DNA from 4 places in the Candidatus Enterococcus lemimoniae genome. Region 2 is predicted to be linked to each of the others. Evidence: riboswitches for the same ligand, from Rfam matches in the RefSeq annotation. Region 2 holds a riboswitch; each other region holds the start of a gene.
What was found. Region 2 has a riboswitch for magnesium ahead of A5866_RS04540 (MgtC/SapB family protein). Riboswitches for the same ligand answer to the same signal wherever they lie in the genome.
Positions count from the first base shown of each region.

Region 1: linked by a shared signal. The riboswitch ahead of A5866_RS16945 (hypothetical protein) and the one ahead of A5866_RS04540 (MgtC/SapB family protein) in region 2 are both predicted to bind magnesium.
Region 3: linked by a shared signal. The riboswitch ahead of A5866_RS06985 (LCP family protein) and the one ahead of A5866_RS04540 (MgtC/SapB family protein) in region 2 are both predicted to bind magnesium.
Region 4: linked by a shared signal. The riboswitch ahead of A5866_RS01135 (FtsW/RodA/SpoVE family cell cycle protein) and the one ahead of A5866_RS04540 (MgtC/SapB family protein) in region 2 are both predicted to bind magnesium.

Region 1 covers NZ_CP147248.1:3,545,350-3,549,690, reverse strand. Annotated here, with positions in the region: gene mgtA (magnesium-translocating P-type ATPase) at 1-1,180, opposite strand, end outside; gene A5866_RS16945 (hypothetical protein) at 1,244-1,444, opposite strand; M-box (ykoK) riboswitch at 1,566-1,734, opposite strand; gene A5866_RS16940 (DUF6483 family protein) at 1,819-2,169, opposite strand; gene A5866_RS16935 (SemiSWEET transporter) at 2,312-2,590, opposite strand; gene A5866_RS16930 (PTS lactose/cellobiose transporter subunit IIA) at 2,590-2,934, opposite strand; gene A5866_RS16925 (alpha-amylase family protein) at 2,950-4,341, opposite strand, start outside.
Region 2 covers NZ_CP147248.1:937,433-941,773, reverse strand. Annotated here, with positions in the region: gene A5866_RS04550 (hypothetical protein) at 1-6, shown strand, start outside; gene A5866_RS04545 (helix-turn-helix domain-containing protein) at 269-772, shown strand; M-box (ykoK) riboswitch at 1,339-1,508, shown strand; gene A5866_RS04540 (MgtC/SapB family protein) at 1,661-2,335, shown strand; gene A5866_RS04535 (GNAT family N-acetyltransferase) at 2,340-2,813, shown strand; gene mgtA (magnesium-translocating P-type ATPase) at 3,014-4,341, shown strand, end outside.
Region 3 covers NZ_CP147248.1:1,452,199-1,456,539, forward strand. Annotated here, with positions in the region: gene A5866_RS06980 (FAD-dependent oxidoreductase) at 1-666, opposite strand, end outside; gene A5866_RS06985 (LCP family protein) at 812-1,726, opposite strand; M-box (ykoK) riboswitch at 1,858-2,026, opposite strand; gene A5866_RS06990 (hypothetical protein) at 2,270-2,767, shown strand; gene A5866_RS06995 (DUF4809 family protein) at 2,845-3,240, opposite strand; gene A5866_RS07000 (hypothetical protein) at 3,475-3,651, shown strand; gene A5866_RS07005 (hypothetical protein) at 3,669-4,073, shown strand.
Region 4 covers NZ_CP147248.1:226,421-230,761, forward strand. Annotated here, with positions in the region: gene A5866_RS01130 (FtsW/RodA/SpoVE family cell cycle protein) at 1-879, opposite strand, end outside; gene A5866_RS01135 (FtsW/RodA/SpoVE family cell cycle protein) at 876-2,057, opposite strand; M-box (ykoK) riboswitch at 2,334-2,503, opposite strand; gene rnhC (ribonuclease HIII) at 2,759-3,688, opposite strand; gene rimP (ribosome maturation factor RimP) at 4,019-4,341, shown strand, end outside.

The sequences.
Region 1 (4,341 bases), 960 kb from region 2:
TCCAGCCTGTTTGATAATGAGAATTTAAAAAGGCCATATCTAAAACTTGATCATTGACTTCACCTAATGGGTCTAGATGTTGAACCAAAACAACTCTATCCTCTGTGATCGTTCCTGTTTTGTCTGTACAAAGAATATCCATACTGCCTAAATTTTGAATAGATGGTAATTCTTTTACGATTACTTTGTGCTTAGATAAACTTAATGCGCCTTTAGCTAAATTACTGGTTACGATCATTGGCAACATTTCAGGCGTTAACCCAACAGCAACAGCAATTGCAAAGAAAAATGCTTCGCTCCATTCGCCTTTGGTGATCCCATTGATCAAAAATACGATCGGAAACAGAATCATGACCATTCTTAGCAAAAACTTACTGACTTTGGTCAAGCCGATGTCAAAAGACGTTTTTCCACGTTGGGTCGTTGCATTTTTAGCAATGTCGCCAAAGAAAGTATTTTGTCCTGTTTTCAAAATAATCGCTTTTCCTTGTCCGCTTAATACATCCGTTCCCATAAAGACTAAATCTTGCATATCTAAGGCTGCAACAGATTCGGAATTTTTATCGATCCCTGCATCTACAAATTTTTCAACTGGCATTGATTCACCAGTTAATGACGATTGATTGATAAATAAATCTTTTGTCCAAATCAACACCGCATCGGCTGGGATCATATCGCCTGTCGCCAAAGTCACAATGTCTCCTGGTACAACTTCATCCATCGGAATTTCTTTTATTTGACCAGCACGTGTCACAGCAGTTGTATTTTCAATAAGTTCTTTTAAACTCAAACTTGCTTTTTGAGAGCGATATTCTTGAATAAAAGCAATAATAACGCTAGCTAAAATCATGATCCCCATCACAAGGGCTGCTTCAAAATCTTTTGTAACTGCTGAAACAACCATCAATAAAGCTAATACATAAACAAATGGATCTTTAAATGCTTCTAAAAACATAATAATTGCTGGTGTTGGTTTTTGTGCAGAAACTTCATTGGGACCATATTCTTCTAATCGATGTTTAGCATCTTCTTCGGATAAACCTTTTTCTGAAGTCCGAAGCTCCATCATTAATTCTCGTTCAGACAACATTGCTAGTTTTTTTAACTCTTGATCTTTTGTAGCTTTTTTTAAATCTACTATTTTTTTATTCATCATTTTCTTTTCCTCCTTGCACTTCATCTTATCTAGAAGGAGAAAAGAAAGGTTATTTCAATTCCATCGTTTCTAAGATGAAGGGGACATTTATTTTATTTCTCGAATGACTGGGGTCTTCCATACGGCTCTTCCTCTCTTTTTGTTTATTTTGGAACGATGGATTTTTTTAGATGGGGCTTTTGTTTTTCTTCTGACCGCTTGTTTCTTTTTGCGGAACTTCGCTCCCTTTGGTCGCCAAGTACTGTCCATCATCAGCTCTGGCGGAGCCAGTCGCTGTGATTCATACAAAGGTCACAACTCTCCTTTCAGTCGCCTTGTACTGTTTAACATCAGATTGCTCCGCAATCTGTGTTAAACAGCAAAACGCACACTAAACAATAGAGTGTGCGTTAAAATAGCAACTTAAATAAAAGTTTCTCTATCGTTGAGCTTTAGCACTATAGGGCGTAGATAATTTCTTATCAGCTACGTTATGAATGACCTTCACGATCATTCCTGTTCAACCAACTAAGAGTCTCTCGATTCTTTCGCGGCAGTAGCATGTGTCCAAATAGGAGCCTCACCTAACAATTATTCAGTTCTTAATCCTTATTCATCATAGTTCATATTTTTCTAATTGTCAAAAGAAAACGAAATAATTCAAAAATACCTTTTTTTATTGCTCAGGCTAATTCTGCTCTCCCTTGAGCGATTTCTGTTCTTGAAAAATTAGCCATTGTTAACTCTTCATCTGATAACTCCTCCACGAGGTCATAAAACCAGTTACCAAGACCCACAAATTGCTCATTTGTCATGTTTTTAGATTCTAAAAACAAGATATTTTCAGCTTGATTCACTTCTTGTTTCAAAATCAGCTCTGATAGATAACTTTGAATTGGAACAGAATAATTTTCTCCTGTTCCTTCATCCATCACCATAATCATTGGCATAACTTGATCTGCTGAACTTTTCTTAAAAGGATTAAACACGACCATTTTTAATTGTCTCATATACCAATCTTCTTCGTATGCCATTATTATGTCACTCTCCTTTTCAGCCTTAGCCAAACTTCCAATTCATTTTACTCATCAGTTTCTAATCTACTCTTTCATTCTACCATTAAACATAAGCCATGTTAGTAGATGCTAAAGAAATAAGAAAGACTAAAACACAGATTTAACTGCGTTCAGTCTCTTTTTTATTTACACCATTCACTGCTTGTAATTTCAAATACAAAATAATAGAACAGGGCATAAGTGTCACAATATTCGTCAGTAAAACGGCAATATCTCCATTTAAAGCCCCATAAATCACCCATGAAAACACACCTATGACAAACATAATGTACGTAATTAGGGAAATCCCTTCCGTTTGTTTCGTCTTGATTGTCTGGATAGCTTGCGGAATAAATGAAATACTGGTACAGACACCTGCTATTACACCTAATAGTGTCATCATTTTCCTGCTAACTCTTCCACTAGATTTTTTAATTCATAAAAATTTTTATTCATTTCTAGAAGTTCGTTTGCAACATCTCTAAGCACAACAGTTGTCATCAACTGATCTTCTGCGTGCATAAAAAGCAGTGTAAGTTCAACATTTTTTTCTTTTGCTTCTTGTGTGATTACAGTAAAATGCTCCTTTTCTCCAGCTCGTAATGATTCATTAGCTTCATTGATCAGCTGTTCTGCCTCTTTAAATTTTCCTTTTCTTGCATAGTCCATGCTCTCCATCACTTTTGATTTAGCGGTTCCTACTGTACTGATAATATTAAAAGCTGTTAATTCTAATCCATCCATATTTGTCACATCTTTCTATTTGTAAGTTAAGGCAATTATTTCATATCCATCAATCTTCGATACATCAAAAACTAGTTTTCCTTCAATCATGTCAAATGGCAACTCCTTTTGAGCTGTTACTTGAACAAGACTTTCAACCATACACTCTTTTAAAGCTAACTTCAACGCAATCAATGATACATCCAATTGAACAGTTTGGTTATATAATGGAATTTTGTCTTCAATTGTATCTAAATCTAATGCACGTCGTTCTGGAATATAATGTAGCAAATTTAAAATAATCCTTTTTTCAATCGCTTGATGGTTCAATATTACATCTGCTGAAGTTGGTAAGTCACTATTGACTAGTTTTCTTCCCTCTAAAAGAAAATCAATTCCAGCTAAAATCAACTCTTTGTATGCTTTTACCCCTTGTTTTTTATACATGTCAAAAAGTGGAAACGGGTAATAGATTACTTGCGCAGCTACCGTAACTGCTGGATTACTTGTTTTTTGACCAACAGGTGCTTGAAAATGAGAATAATAATGTTGGTAACTTCGTTCCACAAGTGGTGCAGCCACAACTCCTTTTACGACGCTCGTGATAGGGGTAACTACAAGTCCTTTGCCATGTAAAACTAATTCACCTTGAGGCAGTTTAGAAAAGAAGTTTGCATCAAAATAACCATACATTGGCTCTGATTGATATTCTCCTTGATAGTGAACACCCCAACTTTCACTAAATTGTTGACCCTCAACTAGACCGCTGTAGTGGGTAGCTAAAATTTTCCCTCCTTGATCTAAGTAATCATGGATCAGGTTCGTTAATTCACGTGTCAATACCAATTTGTCTGGAAGTATCAACACTTGATAGTTAGACCAGTTCATTTTGTGATCGACAATATCAAATTGATAATGGGCTTCATTTAGCATATTCACTGCTCCAGCTAATGACAAATCAACTTTTTCTTCACACGTTTCAACGATTCCAGGATGTAAAATAGCAATTTCTGTTATTGCTTTTGAATCCTCGTTGTAGATTTCTAACTGTTTTACTTGACTGTACACATTGCCGATCAATTCATATGTTGCCTGCTGCAATGTTCCATCTGGATACATTTGATCCCCAATTGAACATTTGGCCCCATGTGCAAGTGCTAAAAAGGATTCATATTCCAGAGCAACTTGATTTTTGTAACTTCCAAAATCAGCCCACACCTTATGAAATTTTCCAGTCATACCAAGGTACTCTTTCCCTAAATTCTTAGCATAACGCACGACCGTTGGAAAATGTTGATAACCCCAAGCACCACTTGGTAGTGATTCTATTTCTAAATGACTGTACTCCGCAAGATTAGGACGAATACTGGGAATGATATTCCCTTCATTAAAAAAAATCGGACAATTATCGTCTATTGCTCTGATTGT
Region 2 (4,341 bases):
GTGTAACTGATCTTTATCTAATTAAAAGAAGATTGGTTATTATGAACAACATCAATAGAACTCCAGCTCATAATTAATAGGTCTAAATAAAACAGAGTATACTCAAGTAGTTTTTGATTTAACATAATTTACGCAGACTATTAAGGTTGAAATGCATCTTTACTATGATGTAAACAAATATATACACTAGTTTAAAGGGTAATGTAACTCATAACAAGCAGACAATTAGCTGATTTTGAGATATTCTAAATTTACTAGGAGGTGCAGAATGAACTTTAGCAAGCAATTAAAAAAAAATCGTGAACTCAATGGATTAAGTCAAGAAGAATTAGCAGAAAAAATATATGTTACGCGTCAAACTATTTCGAAATGGGAGAACGATAAAAATTATCCCGACATTCATAATTTAATTGCTTTAAGTATTCTTTTTGATATCTCGCTAGATGAACTAGTTAAAGGAGATGTAGACAAAATGAAAAATATAGTAAATGATGATGCAATGGATAAAAGCACAAAGGGAATGATCATTTTTTTAGGTTTGACACTTGTTATAGGTGTGCCAAGTCTTATCATTTGGAAGGTAATGGGATTTATTCCCTTTTTACTTCTTTCGGCCATAACAATGTATTACGCTGTTAAGATAGAAAAATTGAAAAAGAAAAATAATATTAAGACGTACAAAGAGATTATTGCTTTTTCTGAAGGGAAGTCTAACTTAGATGAATTGAGAGAGCAACGAGATCAAAAAAATATTTTGGAGAAAGAATACTAATAGTATTAGTATTTACCCTGTTTTTTGGTGCATTAGCTTGGATTATTAAATTAGCAACTGTTTTCTTGATGAATCATTTATAAAAAGAACATGTAACATTTTAGTTATTTTCTAGTATTAAACTCAAATATCATTATGGGACAGATGCTAAACAGTAACTGTAGAGAATTTGACGTGTAACATTTTAAACTAAGCGATTCTAGAAGATAAAGGGACTGAACGAGTCAAAAGTAACTTAAATAAAATGTAAATTATCATAAAGTTGAGTAATGTTCAGAATCAGGACTTGCTCAGCTTTTTTTGTTTCCGCTATATAAACTAAATGTAAAAAAATACATAAAATTAAAAAGTACTAAAGTAAGGAGTGATGTTCAATTGAAACTTTTTTCATAGATTATCGATCGTTAAAAATCTTTATATTATATAGTAATATTGATTAATTCTTCCCTAACTACTACCGATATCAAAAAATATATTGAGACCTAAATAAACAACAATTTCCCACCCACCACCAAAATCCTACTTGACAATAATTTCTTCTTCTGTTAACTTGTTAGTGAATATAAAATATGATTTGTTAGGTGAGGCTCCTATACAAACATAGGCTACTGCCCAAAAATGTCGAGAGACGCCAATGGGTAGAACAGGAATTGTCGAATACAAGGCTTTTCATAAGGTAGCTAAGATGTTTGTCTTTACGTTGTATAGTGCCAAAACTCAACGACTAGATCAATGTCTTAATTTGTCATGCTTTTTTTTGGTGAATGTAGAGTGACTTTTCGCGGAGTTTTTGTGCGAAAAGTCACTTTTTTTGCGTCTAAGAAAATCGGATTTTATGTTCAATAATCGTCAAGGGGGAATGTATATGAATTTTTATTGATGTTATCAATGAGCTTGTTAGCAGGTAGTTTAATTGGTATTGAACGGCAATGGCGAAAAAAATTAGCCGGCGTACGTACAATGAGCTTGGTTTCACTTGGCGCTATGCTTTTTGTGTCCATATCTACCATGATCACAACGGAAACAAGTCCAACAAGGATTGCTGCACAAGTTGTTAGTGGCATTGGCTTTTTGGCAGGAGGAATTATTTTGCGAGATGGGTTTAGTGTGACCGGGCTAAATACGGCTGCGACTCTCTGGTGTACGGCAGCAGTGGGTGCAATGATCGGCGCCGGTTTTATTAAAGAAGGTTTTTTAGCCGCCATCGTTATCATGCTGGTGAATAGTGTGATTCGTTTTGCTTCGCAACGATTTGATCAAATGACGGAGAGTTATCGACCAGAAGAGCAAGTGAAAATGAAAAATTCATTTTTGATCGTCACTGGAAAATCAACTGCGGAACTCGCATTACGAACAGAAATGATGACACAGCTAGACCGCTACTATTTATCCTTTTGTCATTTTTTGTGTCTGGATCTTGCAGGAAATAATGTCCAGTTACAGGTAGAAATCGAACCAAATTCGAATCGTGAATTGGCCATGAAAGAGATCATTACACAGTTATCAAAAAACAAAGAGGTATTGGAAGTGTATCAATTATCAAAGGAGGAAGAATCATGGTAAAACAGTGTTCACTTTAATCAGATGGGATAGTCCTATTTATCGGGAAACATTAGCCTTACGCAATCAAGTATTAAAAGCAAGCGCAGGCAAACCCTTTCTAACGAAATCTGTTGTAGAAGAAAAACACGATATTCACTTAGTCATCAAAAAAGAGGATCGTGTGGTTGGCACTCTTCTTTTGCATCCTTGTGATTCAAACTGTATACAAATAAAACAAGTTGCACTAAGTCCAGACGTTCAAGGTCAAGGGTTGGGAAAGAAATTAATCGTTTATGCTGAGCAAGTTGCTCGAAATTTAAACTATGCCACTATTTTTTTGACGGGTCGAAAGCAGGCCTGGGGATTTTATGAAAAATTAGGCTATGTTAGTTTGATGGATGCCTATCAAGAAGACGAGTTACTCTTAAAAGTATTTAAAAAACGCATGGTAGACATAAGACATTTTACAAATCAGAGGGAGTTGAAAACAAATGGATGACAGTAGTTCGAGGCAACAGGGGTCACAGGAAAGAGTTGTACTAAAAAGGAGTCGATTATTATTATCTATTTGTTTTTAGTGCCCTTTTTTCTCCGAGCCCCTGCAAATAGGGAGCAATGTAAAAACACTAGGAAAAATGGTTATGCGTTTAGGTATTGGCGCAGGATCATGGTGGATTTTTTTGGAGAGAAGGAAACAAAATGGAAAGAAAAAAAAGAGCAATTCAAGAGATAGATTATGGCTTAATGGCTAGAAAAACAGTTGAAAGTATTTTTGAAACATTTCAAACATCAAAAAAAGGACTATCTGAAGTTCAAGCAGTTATGGCTCGAGATGAATATGGAGACAATACTATTTCCTACGGGAAAAAAACACCTTTATTCATAGAAGTCTTAAAAGCGTATATTACACCGTTTACCCTTGTTTTAATTGGTTTAGGAATTATGTCTTTTATTACAGATGTGGTTATCGCTGCACCGGAAGATCGTGACTATTTCGGTAGTGGTATTATCTTCACTATGGTCTTGATCAGTGGGACGATGACACTCATTCAATCTGTGCGCTCAAATCAAGCAGCCGAAAAATTGAAATCATTGGTTAAAGTCACCGCAGCGGTAAAACGGAAAAATAAATATGATGAAATTCCTATGGAAGATATTGTGTGTGGAGATATTGTCAGATTGTCAGCAGGAGATATGATTCCAGCGGATATTCGTTTGATTGCAACTAAAGATTTATTTATTTCTCAGTCTGCACTGACGGGGGAAAGTTATCCTGTTGAAAAACGGGCAGAGGCAATCATTACTAAAGATAGCAATGAAACGAGTTATGAGAATCTTGTGTTTATGGGCAGCAACGTTATAAGCGGAAGTGCTGAAGGCGTGGTCATTGCCACTGGAAATCGTACACTGTTTGGAGATGTGGCCAAATCATTGTCTACTAAACCGGTACAAACAAGTTTTGAATTAGGCATTCGCAAAACGTCATTCTTGTTTATTAAATTTATGGCATTGATGGCGCCAACTGTTATTGTAATCAACGGTTTTACAAAAGGGGATTGGATGGAAGCCTTCTTGTTCGGCCTATCCGTAGCCGTTGGGTTGACACCAGAAATGTTACCGATGATCGTTACGACCAACTTAGTCAAAGGTGCAACAGGTATGGCTAAAAAAGGAACGGTGATTAAAAACTTAAATGCGATTCAAAATTTTGGTGCAATCGATGTCCTATGTACGGATAAAACAGGCACGCTAACACAAGATAAAATTATACTGGAATATCATTTGGATCTGGCTGGTGAAGAAGATGACCGTGTCTTACGTCATGCCTATTTAAACAGTTACTATCAAACCGGCTTAAAAAATTTATTAGATGTCGCAATTATTGATGCTGCCAAAACGGAATTGAATACAACAGGAATTCCGTATAAAAAGGTGGATGAAATTCCCTTTGATTTTGATCGTAGACGAATGAGCGTTGTCGTAGAAGATCCTAGCGGAAAAACGCAAATGATCACTAAGGGTGCCAT
Region 3 (4,341 bases), 510 kb from region 2:
TATCACAAGTCCTTCATCTATGTCAGTCATTTTTTCTACGGTCTCATCAAAATGAAAGACAACTCCGCGTGCCACCATTTCCGCTTGAACTGGCTGGATCATTTCTTCATCAAAATATTTAAATAGCAAATAATCCATACGTTCAAAGAGATGGACTTCTTTATTTTTTTTCAACAAAGTATCGGCTGCTTCAGCTCCAATTTGGCCACCACCGATCAACGCTACTTTGCGGCTATTTTCTAATTGCTCGATTGCTTGTAGCACACCAGGTAAAAATTTATATTTCAATACTTTATCTGAGTCGCTGCCGAGAATATTTTGCGACCATTGACTAGAGCCTGTTGCTAAAATAAGTTTATCAAATGAGATAAACGACTCAAGTGCTTCTTTTTCATAGTTAATAATATGTTGCTTTGCGTCTATTCTAACAACTTCTGCATTTAACAATAACGTTAGTCCCTGATCTACTAACTCTTGTTCTGAAATAAATTGAGCCGTTTCGATTGGATTGATTGTCTCATTAAAATAAAGATTGATGTCGCCAGGTAAATAGCCGATTGTTTGCTGCTTATCCATTAAAATAACTTCAGCCTCTGGATGTTTTTTTCTGATAGCTAAAGCCGCAGAGACTCCAGCAAATGAAGCTCCTATGATCACAACTTTCATAGCAAACCCTTCCTTCTAAGTAAATAAACCGTTTTCTTAAAGAATAGCACAAGCTTGAAGCCAACGCATAGAAATAGCCTTATCTTTAATCGAAAAAAGGATGGAACAAAAGCGACATCACTTTTGTTCCATCCTCAATCCTATTCTAATTATCTTTCATAAAATCCTTGATAGCCTCAGCATTTTTTTGCTCATCGATTTCAATCACACTACCGGATTCTGTATAATCATTGAAATTCCATGATCCTTCTACTGGAACAGATAATGACTTTAATGGTTTTACGTTGCCAGTTAGAAAATCTTTTGCTAAATCGATCAATAAACTTGTCGGCACATTTGTATCGATTTTTCCGACCATTTTCCCTGCAACCTGAGGTAATTCCCAAATTGGGATCAAATCTTTCGACTGTTCCACTAAAGCGTCCATTACTTGTTGCTGACGTCTGATTCGACCAAAATCGCCTTCTTCATCCATTCTAAAACGAGCATACTGTAATAAACTATTTCCGTGCAATGTTTGTTTTCCTTTAAGGATATCTACACCATCGAGATTAATGTCTTTTTCAGAATCGATCGTAACGCCTTTTGGATAAAGTTCATCAATAATATCACTGAATTCTTTAAAGTCAATCACTACATAATAGTTGATTGGCAAATCAAAATTTGTCTTTAAGACATCTTTGGTCATTTGCGCTCCGCCGTATGCATAGGCCGCATTGATTTTATCTTGTCCGCCATCAGGAAATGTTACGTAGCTGTCTCGCATGATCGAGATTAGTTTTGGTTGTTTCGTTTTACCATCATAATGGGCTACCATCAATGTATCTGAACGTCCCTGGTCTTCATCGTCATCTCTAGAATCATTCCCAACGACCATTACAGTCAATTCCTTATCACGCGTTTGTTCATCGCCAGTAAAATTTTGGTTTTTACTAGAAACGTTTGCTTCACTTTTTTCTTTCGCTGTTTGAAATGATACAGCTGCATAACAGCCTGCACTCACCACTACAAGCAAAATGGAGAGTAAGGTAATGATCGTTATTTTTACAGATTTTTTCATGAGTTATTCCTTTCTGCCGCTTAAATGGATTCTGGGATAAAAGAAAAATCCTTCACCAAGAACACTCAGCGAAGGGATTAGATTAGAAGCGGCAAACACATGGACTTATGCCATTTATTTACAACTTACCTTGATCTTCTCTTCGTTGAGTTTTAGCACTATATAACGTAAAAAGCTATGCTTTTAGCTGCTTTGAAAAACGCCTTAATTCGACGAAATTTGTCCTACCCGCACCTGTCTTTCGACATTTCTGAGCAGCAGCCTATGTTTATATAGGAGCCTCACCTAACAAGTATTTAATTCATTTTAAACTATAAGCGTATCGAATCACAAAGTCAAATTAAATTTTATATAATTGCCTTATGCACGATAGTGTTATTAGACTTAAACTACTCTACACTCAGAGCTACCATGTATATGATTTAAACTACCTAAAATTTTACACGATGAAAATCTTTATATTTTCTTAAAAAACAACTTTAGATAGACTTTCTTCTTATTATCTGTTTCAATGTTTAGGAGACGAAACGCTTGGAGGAGCCCATGGAAAACTTTTTAGAGAAACAACAAGAATTCTTTTTTAGCTTTTTAACAGATAGTATTGATAATTATTTATTGGATCATTCTGATGAAACATTTTATGCATTTGCCTTAGACTGTAATATCTATGAAGAAGGGGAAATCAACCTTTGTATCAATACTGTTGACCTTTGGCAAGAAACAACTGAATACTATACAGAAAAAGGGTACGACCGAGAACAACTTGAAACGATGAAATACACTACTGGTGACTGGGATGAAAATCAACGGTTTGCTTCTCTTCATTTATTTGATGATTGGGTCGAAGATGAAGAAGCTATCCAAACTGTACTTGATTGGCTTTGTCAACAAATCATTTTGCTGGTAGAATCGGAAACGTTCAGACATATTCCTAAAACCGAAGACTTTAAATTATTGATTTATGATCATGATGAAACTATTGCTGCATCCCAAGAGCGGTTTGAAAAATTGATGATGTCTGATTATTTTCAAATAGATTAATAAAAACAGAATACTTATAAATAAAAATACCAAGAAGGAGTTCTCACAGCAATTAGCAAGAACTCCTTTTTGATAGTTTAAAAACAAAACTCTAATTCTTCTAGCTTGAATAACGTTTCTAAGATTTCATTCACTTTTTCAACTAATTGTTTTTCATCCACTATTTGATCTTGCGTTTCTACTTTTGCTGTATCACTTGAATAAATCAGGAAATTATACTCTTCCTTAAGTCTAACTTGATGTCCTTCTTTTATATACAAAATATAATCATCAATAACATCCGTCTCATATTTCCGCTTATATCCATTTTTCAAAACAATCGCTGTGATCAATGCGTTGACTGTCAGCTCTTCTAAAGGAATTTCCTGCTCATCAATCGTCAAAATATAATTTTCATTCTCAATAATGCCACAAACATTACAGCCTCCATCCAACAAATCAACTGTTTTAGTAATTGTTGCTTTCTTCATCATTACAAATCCCTTCACACATCATTTTTAGTTCTTATCCTTACATATTATAGCAAAAATAATGATCGAATAAATTAGTAACTTGATTTTCTTATTCAGATACATCTAATAAAAAACAATTATATTTTAAACATTATGATAAACTTATCATATATATTTACTTTATATTTTCTTTGGATAATAATATAGGTATACTACTGTTTATAAAATAGCAGTAAAAAGGATGAGGTATTTTTTTTGAAATTTTTCAAAGGTATGATGGTTGCAGGATTGGCAATCAGTTTATGTTCAGCTAGTTTGGCAGTAGTGTCAAACACTGCGGACGCAGCAACAGTAGTGGAATCAAACTACAATAAGACAATCACTTTATTCAATAAAGCGGATATCTTAGAGTACACAGGTTTTCAAATGTAGCATCTGTTTACAATGAATTGGTTAAAGCAAGCACATGGGAAGCTGCTGGTTATTCTTCTGCAGAAGCTACTGTGATCGCCAGAGATTTTGGCAGAAATTATTACAAATTAGTCAACTTATTACAAAAAATGACGTATCAAAAAGACTTACATCTTAAAGTTATTTTGATCACTAAAGGGTATGTAAAAGCAGAATTTGGCTTACAATCATACTACGTGCCAGACACGCCTGTAACTCCAGAAGAACCTAAAGATTCTGAAGCACCAGTTACACCTGAAGAACCTGAAACGCCAGAAGTTCCTGAACCCCCCGAACAATCTGATCTTAAAAAATTAGAAATCCAAGTAACCTATACAACTGGACAACAAATTCAATTACAGTACCAAGTAAATAGTAACGGTACGATCAAAGTACAATATTAAGATAAATCAAACAAAATCCAATTACAAGGTAATGCTGCTGCAGAAAAAATCGAAGGCATCATCGCTGGTTTAGATTTAAAAGCTGGAAGTGAAAAAACAATCACTTCACACATTTTAAACAAATTAGGTAAAGGTTCAAGCTACAAACAATTCCAATATCAAGGTCAATTTAGCGATAATACACAAGTTAAATTCAAATTAAAATAATCGTCAAAATACTCAATCATCAAAAAAGAACCTCATTTTCTGCAATCCGGAGAATGAGGTT
Region 4 (4,341 bases), 710 kb from region 2:
TTCCCCAATTACAGTGAAAATCATATCTGATTCTCGCACAGGTACATAAATCTGCAAGTTTGTCAGTCCTTTTCCGAACAGCTCACCTGAACCAATAGCGGTCAAACCTCGTGCTTGCTGAAATGAAATAGAATCCGCATATTCAAAAGGATTGAGCCAGGCGTGAATTCGATTAAATTGGTACGGTTTGAAATGTAAGAACGAAAGAATCCGTTGCCCTCTTTCAGTCAACACCAATAAAATACCGCTGACGCCAAGTATTCCTATCAGACCAAAGCCAACACTCAAAATTTTCCAAGAACAGCCGGAAACCAGCACGATGCCGAGAAAAATGGATATAAAAACTAAACTAGTTCCAAAATCTTTTTGATAAAACATCAAAGCCAAAACGGGCAAACTAACCAAAAATAATTCACCCAGTAAGCGAAAATCTTCTTTTAAACTAGAGGAGCTTGCAGGATGTTGTCTTCTTCTTGTCACGATGTAGGCTAACATCAAAATATAGCCAAGCTTCATAAATTCTGATGGTTGAAACGAAACTGGGCCCAATCTGAGCCAACGTTTGGTTCCGGTGGCAGCAGCCATAACTGGGTCATGAAATTTTATAAGCAATCCTGATAAAAACAGCGATAAACCATAAAAAATGGGTGTTAATTTCCATAAATATTTTATGGGGATAATCATCGTAACAAACATTGTCCCGATTCCTAAAATAGTCCATAAAAGCTGCTTTTTCAATAATGGAGCAATAGATTCAACAGTCGGATCAGCATAGAACGCGCCATACTGTGCAACAAAACCAATGAGTATCAAAAGAAAAACGGGTAAGAGGAGGGCGTAGTTTACGGGTTCGTTAGTTTTAGCGATTGTTTTTCTCATACGTTTTCTCCTCGTTGGCGATCCCATTCTCGAATTTCTGAGCCTCGGGCGTTTAACGCAATGCCTAGTGTCGTACTCAGAATCAGCAAGCTAGATCCACCATAACTAATAAAAGGAAAAGTCAGTCCCGTCATTGGAATATAGCCTAAAAGACTACCGACATTTACAGCAACTTGAAGGCAAATCAAGGTGCCACAACCAATATAAAGGTAAGAATAATAAAGATTTTTTGATTTTATAGCTAAAAGGAACAAGCGAGCGGCGATGAAGAAAACTAAAAATAAAATCCCCAAAGAAAAAATTAATCCCAGCTCTTCAATACAAATTGCAAAGATAAAGTCTGTATCTGCTGCGGGCAAATAGCCTTTTTTTTGAATGCTGTTGCCAAGACCACGTCCCCAGAAACCGCCATTATGCATTGCGTAGTAAGCGTTGGATGTTTGAAAACCTTTACCCGTTGGATCGATAAAAGGATTTTGCATGACCTCAAAACGAGTAACTAAATAACTGAATTTTTCAGGCATCCAGTCAGTTGGAATGGAAAGCAAAAGGACGGTTCCCAAGCGTTTTATTACGACAAAACCAAGTAGGGAAAGTGACATAAACAACGGAGAAAGACCGCTTGATAAAAACAAAACTGAAACCAAAATAAAAATCATGGATGCCCCGGCGATATTAGGTTGAAGTGCGACTAGCAACATGAAGAAGCAGCAAATCAATAGTGAACGCTGATGGTTTTTGAATGAAAAGGGAACTAAACGATCATTTTTCGCAAGGTGAGCTGCAACATAAAGAATCAGTATTAGTGGAACTAACTCGGAGGGTTGAAATAATAGCACTCCTAAGTTGATCCAACGTTTAGCGCCGCCAACGCTAGTACCAATCAGTGGTAAGGTCACTAACGTTAAGAAGGTCAATACAAGTAAAAGGCTGATAATACTTGGCTTGCGAAAGACATTTAAATTGATTCGATAAACAAATGCCATACAAATTAAACTAAAAAGAAAGTAAGTTGTTTGTTTGATGGCTTTGCTAGCTGTTCCAAGATTGCTGTCTAATAAGTGATAAGAGCTAGAACTGTAAACCATTAAAATCCCGATAATACAAAGAATAAAGTATGGGGTTAGGATGTAAAAGTCTAAATAATGTAATTTGGATAAACGTTTTGGTTGATTCATTTTTTATTCCTCGCTAATCATTTTATTGATCATCAAATAAAGTGTGCATTAGGAATCGACTTAGATGTCGTTAAAAAAGTTTTTTCTGCTGTAAACAATGAAGTGTCTTACTTACTTGATAAAGAAAAATAGAGTAGCTTGCTCGAATTTCCTTTATTCCAACCTAGTTTCACCCCCAAAACCTATAGAATACACTGTCACTATTTATCAAAACAAAAAAACTTCGCTTAAATAACTCAGCGAAGGGGGATTGATTTCAGCACAAATAGAGCTTTCTCATCATTCTCATCGTTGAGTTTTAGCACTATGAAACGTAAAAAGCAGAGCTTTTAGCTACTTTGTGAAAAGCCTTAATTCGACAATTCCTGTCCTACCCATTCCTGTCTTTCGACATTTTTGAGCAGTAGCCTGTGTTTTCATAGGAGCCTCACCTAACAAGTTATTTAGATCGCCTTAAATATAGTGAATATTTAAGGAGAAGTCAATTGGGTAAAGGTTAATTTTTTTATAAGTATAGAAGTAAAGAGCAACATGTATTTTGATTTGACGGGAATCTGGCTGTTCTTGTTTGCTTGATTGCTCGTTGCTATTTAATGACTAACTTTATATTTTCTTAATCTTAAAATGATAAATGACATAGCTACAACGTAAATAAGATAAAAACAACCCAAGATAGATTTCTAGTCTGTCTTGGGTTGTTTTTATCTTTTGGCAGCAATTTTTTTTGCTTTTTCTGTATTAGCAAAGTGAAGTTTTACATATTTACTTAATAATTCCATACCACCTTTAGCCAAAACGTTTGCGGCCACTTTATCCGAAGTTGCTCCAGCTCCTGATGGGACTTTCATGCCTAATTCTTTTGATTCTTTATCTAATTCCTCTAAAAACGCCGCACGACTGATGATCGAGGCCGCTGCTACCGCCACATGGTATTGTTCCCCTTTAGTGATAAAATAAAGCTTCTCACTGACTTGATTTTGTTCATTTCGTACATATTTTTTGTAGTTTGCTTCTGGCGTAAATTGATCGATCAAGATTGCTTCTGGTTTCGTCGGTGCAAGCTCATTTAAGAGTAAGTGGATTGCCTGATTATGCAAGGCAACTTTCATATGGACTGCATTGTATTTTGGTTGGATTTGATTGTATTTTTCTGGCTCTACGATCAGAAGTTTGTAAGGAATCAACTCTTTAATAACAGATGATAACTGAACGATTTGAGGATCAGTAAGCTCTTTTGAGTCTCTTACGCCAAGAGCTTTTAATTTTGTCACCATGGTTTTATCGACATAGGCCGCACAAACAGTGACCGGTCCAAAATAACTACCATTACCAACTTCATCACTCCCTAAAACAGAAAGCTGACTGAAATTTGCCGGAAGTGTACTGCTTTTTTTGGAAGGTGAAGCTGACTGTTTGCTTTGAGTAGGCTGCCCCCATTTAGCAGCTATTTTCTCAGCATCTGGACCTTGAAAGACAATTTTGCCAGAAGTATAGGCTGTAATCGTTGTGTTGCCAACTTTGGCAACAAAGTCAGAGTAAGGAACGTGTCGATTTAAACGATGTTTCTCGTAGAATGAGTTCATTTTTTTTATTGTATCTTTGGTTACTTTGATTACCTGAGTTTGGGACATAGTGGTGCTCCTTTCGAATCTTCTTATCTATAGTAAAGCAAAAGAATAAAAAAGTGAAGTAGGATTCTTTGGTGAAAAGTAAAAAATGTATCGAGATTAATCGCGTTTTAATAACGTATATTTGAGTTTCCCGAAGATCTATGGTAGAATACATTATAAGTAATGATACTAGTTTGAGTGAGCGGATTTCTGCTCACTCTTTTTAATGGAGTAACATAGGCGAGACGTGTGATAAAAGGTTGCTATATGTCATTTCTGATTGTCTAGTTGCATGAATTAGGATTTCTAAAAAACTAGTACGTTATATAAATCTCGAAGGAGGCGAAAATTTTGAGTAGTGTTGTGGAAACTGTTACCGAGTTAGTCACGCCGATCTTAGAAAAACAAAATTTTGAACTTGTAGAAGTAGAGTTTGTCAAGGAAGGAAGAGACTGGTTTCTCCGTGTCTTTATTGATAAAGAAGGCGGGATCGATATCTTAGACTGTGCACTTGTTAGTGAGCAACTAGACGAAAAACTTGACGCTATGGATCCTGATCCGATTCCGCAAGCATATTTTCTGGAAGTGTCCTCTCCGGGAGCTGAACGTCCGTTGAAGAAAGAAAGCGACTATGAAAAAGCAGTTGGAGAATTTATCCATGTTTCACTTTATCA